One region of the Halomonas halophila genome, then DNA from elsewhere that is predicted to be linked to it. Evidence: predicted binding sites of a transcription regulator. Region 1 holds the regulator's gene; each other region holds the start of a gene.
What was found. Region 1 encodes FNR, which switches genes on or off when oxygen is low (the NO sensors DNR and NnrR bind a similar motif). Its sites were predicted from a motif close to TTGATNTANATCAA; they were not measured.

Region 1 (2,258 bases):
CACGATGGCGACGCGCGCGTCGATCACACCAAGGGCATGGACCCGTTCGAAGTCGACCTGGCCCGACTGGATCGCGAGATGGTGCTGGTGCGACGCTGCCTCGCCCCCGATCGACGGCTCGAGGCCCTGCACTGGGGCGGCAGCCTGCCCCCCTGGCTGAGCCTGTCGCGGATGAGCGGGCTGGTCGATCGGCTGGCCTCGCGCTTTCCCTTCGAATCGGGACATTGGCGCGACTTCACCGTCGAACTCGATCCCCGTGCCACGGATCTTCTCACCCTGCGCCATCTGGAGGCACTGGGCTTCAACCGCCTGAAGCTGGTCATGCGCCTGCCGAGGGCCGACCGCCCGGAAGCCCTGACGCGGCTGCAGTCACGCATCGAGCCGCTGCTCGACGAGAGCGTCCGCATGGGCTGGCACTCGCTGAACCTGGTGCTGATCGTGCCGCCGGCGACGCCCGAGCAGGAGGCCGCCGCGGCGCTCGCCACGCTGATGGCCATGACGCCGCCACGCCTCTCGCTGCGCCCGGACCCCGCCTGGCAGGAAGGCGAGTCGACGCTGCCGGCGACACTGCTGGCTCGGATCGAGGACCGCCTGGCCGGAAACGGCTATCGGTCGCTGGGAGGCGGGTTCTACGCCCGCCACGGCGCCGCGCTGGAGGACGCCCGGGCGCAGACGCGACGCGAGCAGGCCCGCGACCGGCTGGGGCTTGGCCCCGGTGCCATCTCGCGGCTGCCCGACGCCGTGGCCTGCAACGCCGGCTCGGCCGAGGACTATGCCGCGGCGCTGGATGAGGGGCGACTGGCCACCGCATCGGGGCACTGGTCGCGCTGCCGCCGTTCGGGCGCGGGACACGGCTAAGGGATGCTATGCCCGGGCGGGTGCTATCCGCCATAATGGGGAAGGCAAGCCCCGATCAAGGAGGACAGCATGCCCGATATCGCAGCCGGCAGGCGCCGCTCACTGCTGCACGAGACCCGCTGCCGGACCTGCAGCCTGAGTTCCCTGTGCCTGCCCCTGGCCCTCGAACTCGAGGACATCGATCAGTTCGATGCCATCATCCGCCGCCGTCCGCCGCTCAAGAAGGGCGAGTCGCTTTTCCGTCAGGGCAGCCCCTTCACCAGCGTCTATGCGGTTCGCTCCGGCAGCCTCAAGCAGATCACCAGCGAAGGCGGCGGCATGGATCAGCTGACCAACTTCTATCTGCCCAGCGAACTGGTGGGGCTGGACGGCATCGACGAGTCGACCTATCCCGGCTCGGTCATCGCGCTCGAGACCACCACCGTGTGCGAGATCCCCTTCGATCGCCTGGATGCCCTGTCGGAAAGCCTGCCGGAGCTGCGCGCCCAGCTCTACCGCAGCATGAGCAAGGAAATGCGCGACGACCGCCGCATGATGCGCCTGCTGTCGCGCAAGACCGCCGACCAGCGGCTGGCCACCTTCTTCGCCAGCCTCTCCGACCGCTTCCGGCGCCGCGGCTACTCCGCCTACAGCTTCCGGCTCTCCATGTCCCGGGCCGACATCGGCAACTACCTGGGGCTGGCCGTGGAAACCGTCAGCCGCATCCTGGGCCGCTTCCAGCAGCAGGGCCTGGTGGCCGTCTCCGGCCGCGAGGTGAACATCCTCGACCTGGACGCCCTGGCCGAGCTGGCCGAGGAAGAGGGCTGCCGCTGACAGCGCCAAGCGCCAAGCGCCAAGCGCCAAGCGCCAAGCGCCAAGCGCCAAGCGCCAAGCGCCAAGCGCCAAGCGCCAAGCGCCAAGCGCCAAGCGCCAAGCGCCAAGCGCCAAGCGCCAAGCGCCAAGCGCCAAGCGCCAAGCGCCAAGCGCCAAGCGCCAAGCGCGGCAGGATGATGTCATGGCCATTCCTGACGTCAACGAAGAAACCCACAGGACTCGACGTCCCGTGGGTTTCTCATTGGCTTCCTCGACATCTGCCGCCCGTTACTGAGCAGCCGGGCGCTTGCCGCTAGGCGCTACTCACTCGTTATGCAGATCGATGCGGTCGGCCTGCATCTTCGCCTGCTTGTCCTCCAGCCCGGCGAAGTCGAACAGCTCGCGGTCGGCCAGCTGCGAGGGGGCGACGTTGGTGACCGCCTTGAACATGCTTTCCAGACGGCCGGGATGCTTGGCCTCCCACTCGGCGAGCATCTCCTTGACCACCTGACGCTGCAGGTTCGGCTGCGAGCCGCACAGGTTGCAGGGGATGATCGGGAAGGCCATGCGCTCCGAGAACTCGGCAATGTCGGCCTCGCGGCAGTAGG
Region 2 (2,258 bases), 610 kb from region 1:
TTCTAGAAGTGCAGAAGAAGCGCCGAGGCAAGCTCGAATGGGTGAGCGAGCCGCTCTTCCCCTATTACCTGTTCATCCGCCTCGACCGGCTGGTCAGCAACTGGCGACCGATCCGCTCGACGCGGGGCGTGCTCAAGCTCGTGACCTTCGGCGGCGAGATGCCGGTGGCGGTCGGTGACGGGCTGATCGAGGCTCTGCGCCGCCAGGCCAGCCAGGATGACGACGACGTCGCTCACGTCTATTTCCGCGCCGGCGAGACGGTGGAGATCACCGAGGGGCCGTTCAAGGACCTCCAGGCGGTCTTCGCCAGTCACAAGGGCGAGGAGCGCGCCATCGTGCTGCTCAACATGCTGCATCAGCAGCAGCGCCTGGAAATGCCCGTCTCCCGGCTGCGCCGCCGCGACTGATACGATTCCCCCTTCCTTTCATTTCCCCGTACCGGAGGTCCCATGACCATCGCCCCCCAGCGGGTCGTGATCCTGCACTACGTGCTGAGCGACGAGGACGGCCAGATCCTCGACGATTCCCGTGCCCGTCAGAAACCGCTCGAATACCTGCACGGCCACGATAACCTGATGGCCGGGCTGGAGCGCGCCCTGGCCGGCAGCGAGGCCGGCGCCGAGCTCGAGGTGACGCTGTCTCCCGACGAGGCCTACGGTAGGCGCGACGAGGCGCTGGTGCGCGAGGTCGGCCGCGATGCCTTCCCGGTGCCCGACCTTGCCCCGGGCATGCGCTTCCAGACCCGTGGCGACGACGGCCCGGAGATCGTCACCGTGCTCGAGGTGCGCGACGACGGCGTGCGGATCGATACCAATCATCCGCTGGCCGGACGCACCCTGCACTATCGGCTTGAGGTACTGGAGGTGCGCGAGGCCACTCGTGCCGAGCTGGCCAAGGGCCATCCGCTGCCGCCAGGCACCACGCCGGACCAGGTGGAAGACAAGAAGGTGATCTGAGCGTTGGACCCGAGAGCGCCGGCCGCGTCCTCATCGGCGTGGCCGCGTGTCCCCCTCTTTCTCTCCCGCCCTCTCTTTCTCTCCCGCCCTGTCTTCCTGTCTTCCTTCCTCCCGTCCTCCCTTCTTGCTGCCCTTCAGCGCGATGCGGCACCGTTTCCGGGGCCGATGATCTTTCCTCGGGTGCGTCGTGCGGTCGTGGAACTGACCTGGATCAAGCCCGTGCGGCTGGCAGGTGCGCACCGGGCGGCGCACTTGACGCAGATCAGCGTATCGCCCGTGTCGGGTCGCTAGAGTGGAGTCATCACATCGCGACGGGAGGCAAGCACCATGTACTGGGATGATGCCGTGATCTTCGGGCTTGCCACCGTCGGCATGATGATCGCCTTCATGGGCGGCTGGATCGCCTTCGTCATCCGCGACCACCATCGTCGCAACAAGAAGCGCTGATCCACCGTTCCACCGTCGTCAGGGGAGGGGGGATTCCCCCCACTAGGCCGACCCTTCGGGGCCGGCTTTTTTTTGTGCGTCGTCCGGGAGAGGCTTGCTCAACGGTCGGCGGTCAGGCGTTCCGGCAGGCCGGGCGCCGCGGGCGTCCAGCGTCGGGCCAGGGCGCGCATCACTCGCTCGGGATACCAGGTCTTGCCCAGGCTGCCGTTGTAGCGGGCCAGGGCGCGGGTGAGATCGCCGTCCTCCACCGCCAGGTAGTGGGCCAGTATCGTGCAGCCGTAGCGCAGGTTGCGGATGGGGTCCTTGAGGTCGTCGGCGGGCAGCCCGAGCTCCCGGATCCAGAACGGCATGATCTGCATCAGCCCCACGGCGCCGGCCGAGGATACCGCCTCGGCGCGGAAGGCGCTCTCGACCTGAATGACCGACAGCACCAGCGAAGGTGGAAGGCCGGCCAGGCTCGCTTCCTGATGGATGCGGGCCAGCAGCGTCTGGCGACGATCGGCATCGGGCACGTAGCGCGCCAGGCGCGGTGCCATGTCGTTGATCCACTGGCGGGCCGCCCACACCTCGGCGGGCGAGCGCGGCGTCTGCCGGGCGCCGTCCAGGGTCGGGCGCAGCGTGGCGGGGGGCGGCGGCAGGGCCTGAACCACCGGCGCCCGGTCCAGGACCGGGCGCGCGGAGAGGGCATCGAGGAAGTCGCTGCCCGTTTGGTCCTCGAGCGGCTGGGCGACGAGCGGCGTCGCCAGCAGCAGGGAGGCGGCCGCCGCCAGGGCGGCCGTCAAATGCCGCTTAACGGGCGTCGATCTTCTCGCGCAGGAAGGCGAGGATGTCCCCGGCGGGGACCATGGTGGCGTC
Region 3 (2,258 bases), 1.3 Mb from region 1:
TTCGCTGTCAGTCATAGATGAGCAAATCTGACGGAAAGTATTGCTAAATTCAGAGCTGACGTTCCCATGGGCTCTATAGTTCGTCAGCAAATATCGCTTCACGGTATTCGGCCACTTACCTGCACTATGAGCATCATTAATGATGCCCTTCGCATCATGATAGCTAGTACCTTTCCGGACCTCGCCAAGTCTGCGTTCTAAATCTGAGAAGGTCCACTCATCAGACCGGGCCTCAAATTCATCCAGAAGTTCCTCTTTGTACTGCGCCCTTGGCATGCTTGCCTCCTTATTCATGAATAAATCTAACAGGTATTAGATAGCCGACTCTTTTGTTGACTTGAAAGCGCCGGCACGTTCAGGTCAATAAACGAGCGTAACAGATTGCATGTAACCTTATGAAAAACAAAGATATTAAGTATAGCTTGGCAACATAGCACCGAGAAACGTGCCGGCTTTATTTCCTGGGCATCGGGCTCAAGCCAGAGGCCAGCGCCCCCTCGCGCAGCAAGCTGCGCTCCTACGAAAAGCATCGTGGGGCACTCTTGGCGTGTCATTCCACAATCTCCGCCACCTTGCCCGCATCAAAAGCCAACCGCCCGGCAATCGCCTGCATGTCGTCGACCGGCCGCTCATAGCTCCAGGCCACATCGACGATATCGGGCAGGGAGTAATAAGTGCTATCGCCCTTGAACGGGCAGTGGGTGACGGTGGAGGAAATCGAAAGCTTCACCATATCCACATCCTCTTTCGGGATGTAGTGACGGTGTGGATAGCCTTTCTCGCGCAGTTCGATGGCGTTGCGGGTATCGGCGATCAGCGTGTCGCCAGCAAGGATGCGCACCCTCTGTGAATGCGTGTGCAGGATGATGTGAGATTCGGTGGTGTGATCGGCCATGGCAGTCCCTTGCTGGTTGGCTGATACCTCAGCCTAGAACGAGGGGGTCAGATTGTCACCGCTTGGTGACAATTTCACTTCGGCTTTTGATCTAGATCGGTCTTCCGGGACCGGCCCGCTCGCCTCCCACAAGCCCTTGCCCGCTTGGCGCCAACGCGCCTGCCCGCCATGATGGTGGCGTTTATCAACTGCGGGAGACTTCGGGATGAACCAGACACCACGCGCACCGGCGCCGCTGACGACGATGGGCGGCAGCTGCGTGCTGTTCGTGATGGCGGCGGACGCCGAATACGGCCCGCATCTGCGGGAGCGCTTCGTGCCCTTCATGACCGGCGTGGGGCCGGTGGAGGCGGCGGTGGAGCTCACCGCGGCGCTGGCGGAGCTTGCGGCGCGCGGGCAACGGCCGGACCTGGTGGTGTCGCTGGGCTCGGCGGGCAGCCGGGAGCTCGAGCAGACCGAGGTCTATCAGGCGACCTCGGTGGCCTACCGCGACATGGACGCCTCGCCGCTCGGCTTCCAGAAGGGCGTCACGCCCTTCCTCGACCTGCCGGACATCCTGCCCCTGCCGCTGCGCATTCCCGGGATTCGCGAGGCATCGCTCTCCACCGGCGCCAACATCGTCTCGGGCGCGGCCTATGCCGCCATCGCCGCCGACATGGTGGACATGGAGAGCTACGCCTGCCTGCGCGCCTGCACCCGCTTCGACGTGCCGCTGGTGGTGCTGCGCGGCATCTCGGACGGCAAGGCAGAGCTCAACCACGTCGACGACTGGACGGCGTATCTCCACGTCATCGACGAGAGGCTGGCCGCCGCCGTGGACCGGCTGGGCGAGGCGATCGGCGAGGGCTTGTTGACGGGCTGAGGCGCCACCGCCGAGGCCATGGGCGCGGCGCGTTATGGCGTGTTCACCAGCGCCATGTGCAGCAGCGGATAGGGCTTGCCCAAGCCGTCGAGCGGTGAGCGGTCGGTGACGGTAAACCCCTTGTGCCGGTAGAAGCCCAGCGCCTGCGGGTTCTGTTCGTTGACGTCTACACGGGTGGCGTCCTGGGCGGCCACCGCGTCATCCAGCAACAACGAGCCGATGCCGGCGCCGCGGGCCTGCGGCGCGATGAACAGCATCTCGATCTTGCCGTCGAGCACACCGCAGAAGCCCAGGATGTCACCGCTCCTGCCTTTGACGCACGTGAGATCGACGGCGCCGAAATACTGCTCGTAAATGAGCGGCTTCAGCTCCAGCAGGTCGTCTTCCCGCAGGAAATCGTGCGTCTCCCTGACCGATGCCTCCCAGACATCCAGCAGCTCACGATAGTCTTCCTTTTCGACACTCTCGACGTTCATCGAACACTCCCTGCTTGCGTCATGT

Region 2: the regulator FNR is predicted to act here: its motif matches at 1,158-1,171, upstream of ccoM (cytochrome c oxidase subunit CcoM).
Region 3: the regulator FNR is predicted to act here: its motif matches at 982-995, upstream of QWG60_RS02665 (DUF427 domain-containing protein).

What each region holds. Positions count from the first base shown of each region.
Region 1 is NZ_CP129121.1:2,851,964-2,854,221, forward strand. It holds gene QWG60_RS13450 (oxygen-independent coproporphyrinogen III oxidase) at 1-858, shown strand, start outside; gene fnr (fumarate/nitrate reduction transcriptional regulator Fnr) at 928-1,671, shown strand; gene ttcA (tRNA 2-thiocytidine(32) synthetase TtcA) at 1,975-2,258, opposite strand, start outside.
Region 2 is NZ_CP129121.1:2,243,430-2,245,687, reverse strand. It holds gene rfaH (transcription/translation regulatory transformer protein RfaH) at 1-407, shown strand, start outside; gene QWG60_RS10425 (FKBP-type peptidyl-prolyl cis-trans isomerase) at 450-956, shown strand; gene ccoM (cytochrome c oxidase subunit CcoM) at 1,284-1,403, shown strand; gene QWG60_RS10415 (lytic transglycosylase domain-containing protein) at 1,502-2,053, opposite strand; gene QWG60_RS10410 (proline--tRNA ligase) at 2,193-2,258, opposite strand, start outside.
Region 3 is NZ_CP129121.1:571,239-573,496, reverse strand. It holds gene QWG60_RS02670 (hypothetical protein) at 1-276, opposite strand, end outside; gene QWG60_RS02665 (DUF427 domain-containing protein) at 551-895, opposite strand; gene QWG60_RS02660 (5'-methylthioadenosine/S-adenosylhomocysteine nucleosidase) at 1,101-1,757, shown strand; gene QWG60_RS02655 (GNAT family N-acetyltransferase) at 1,790-2,233, opposite strand.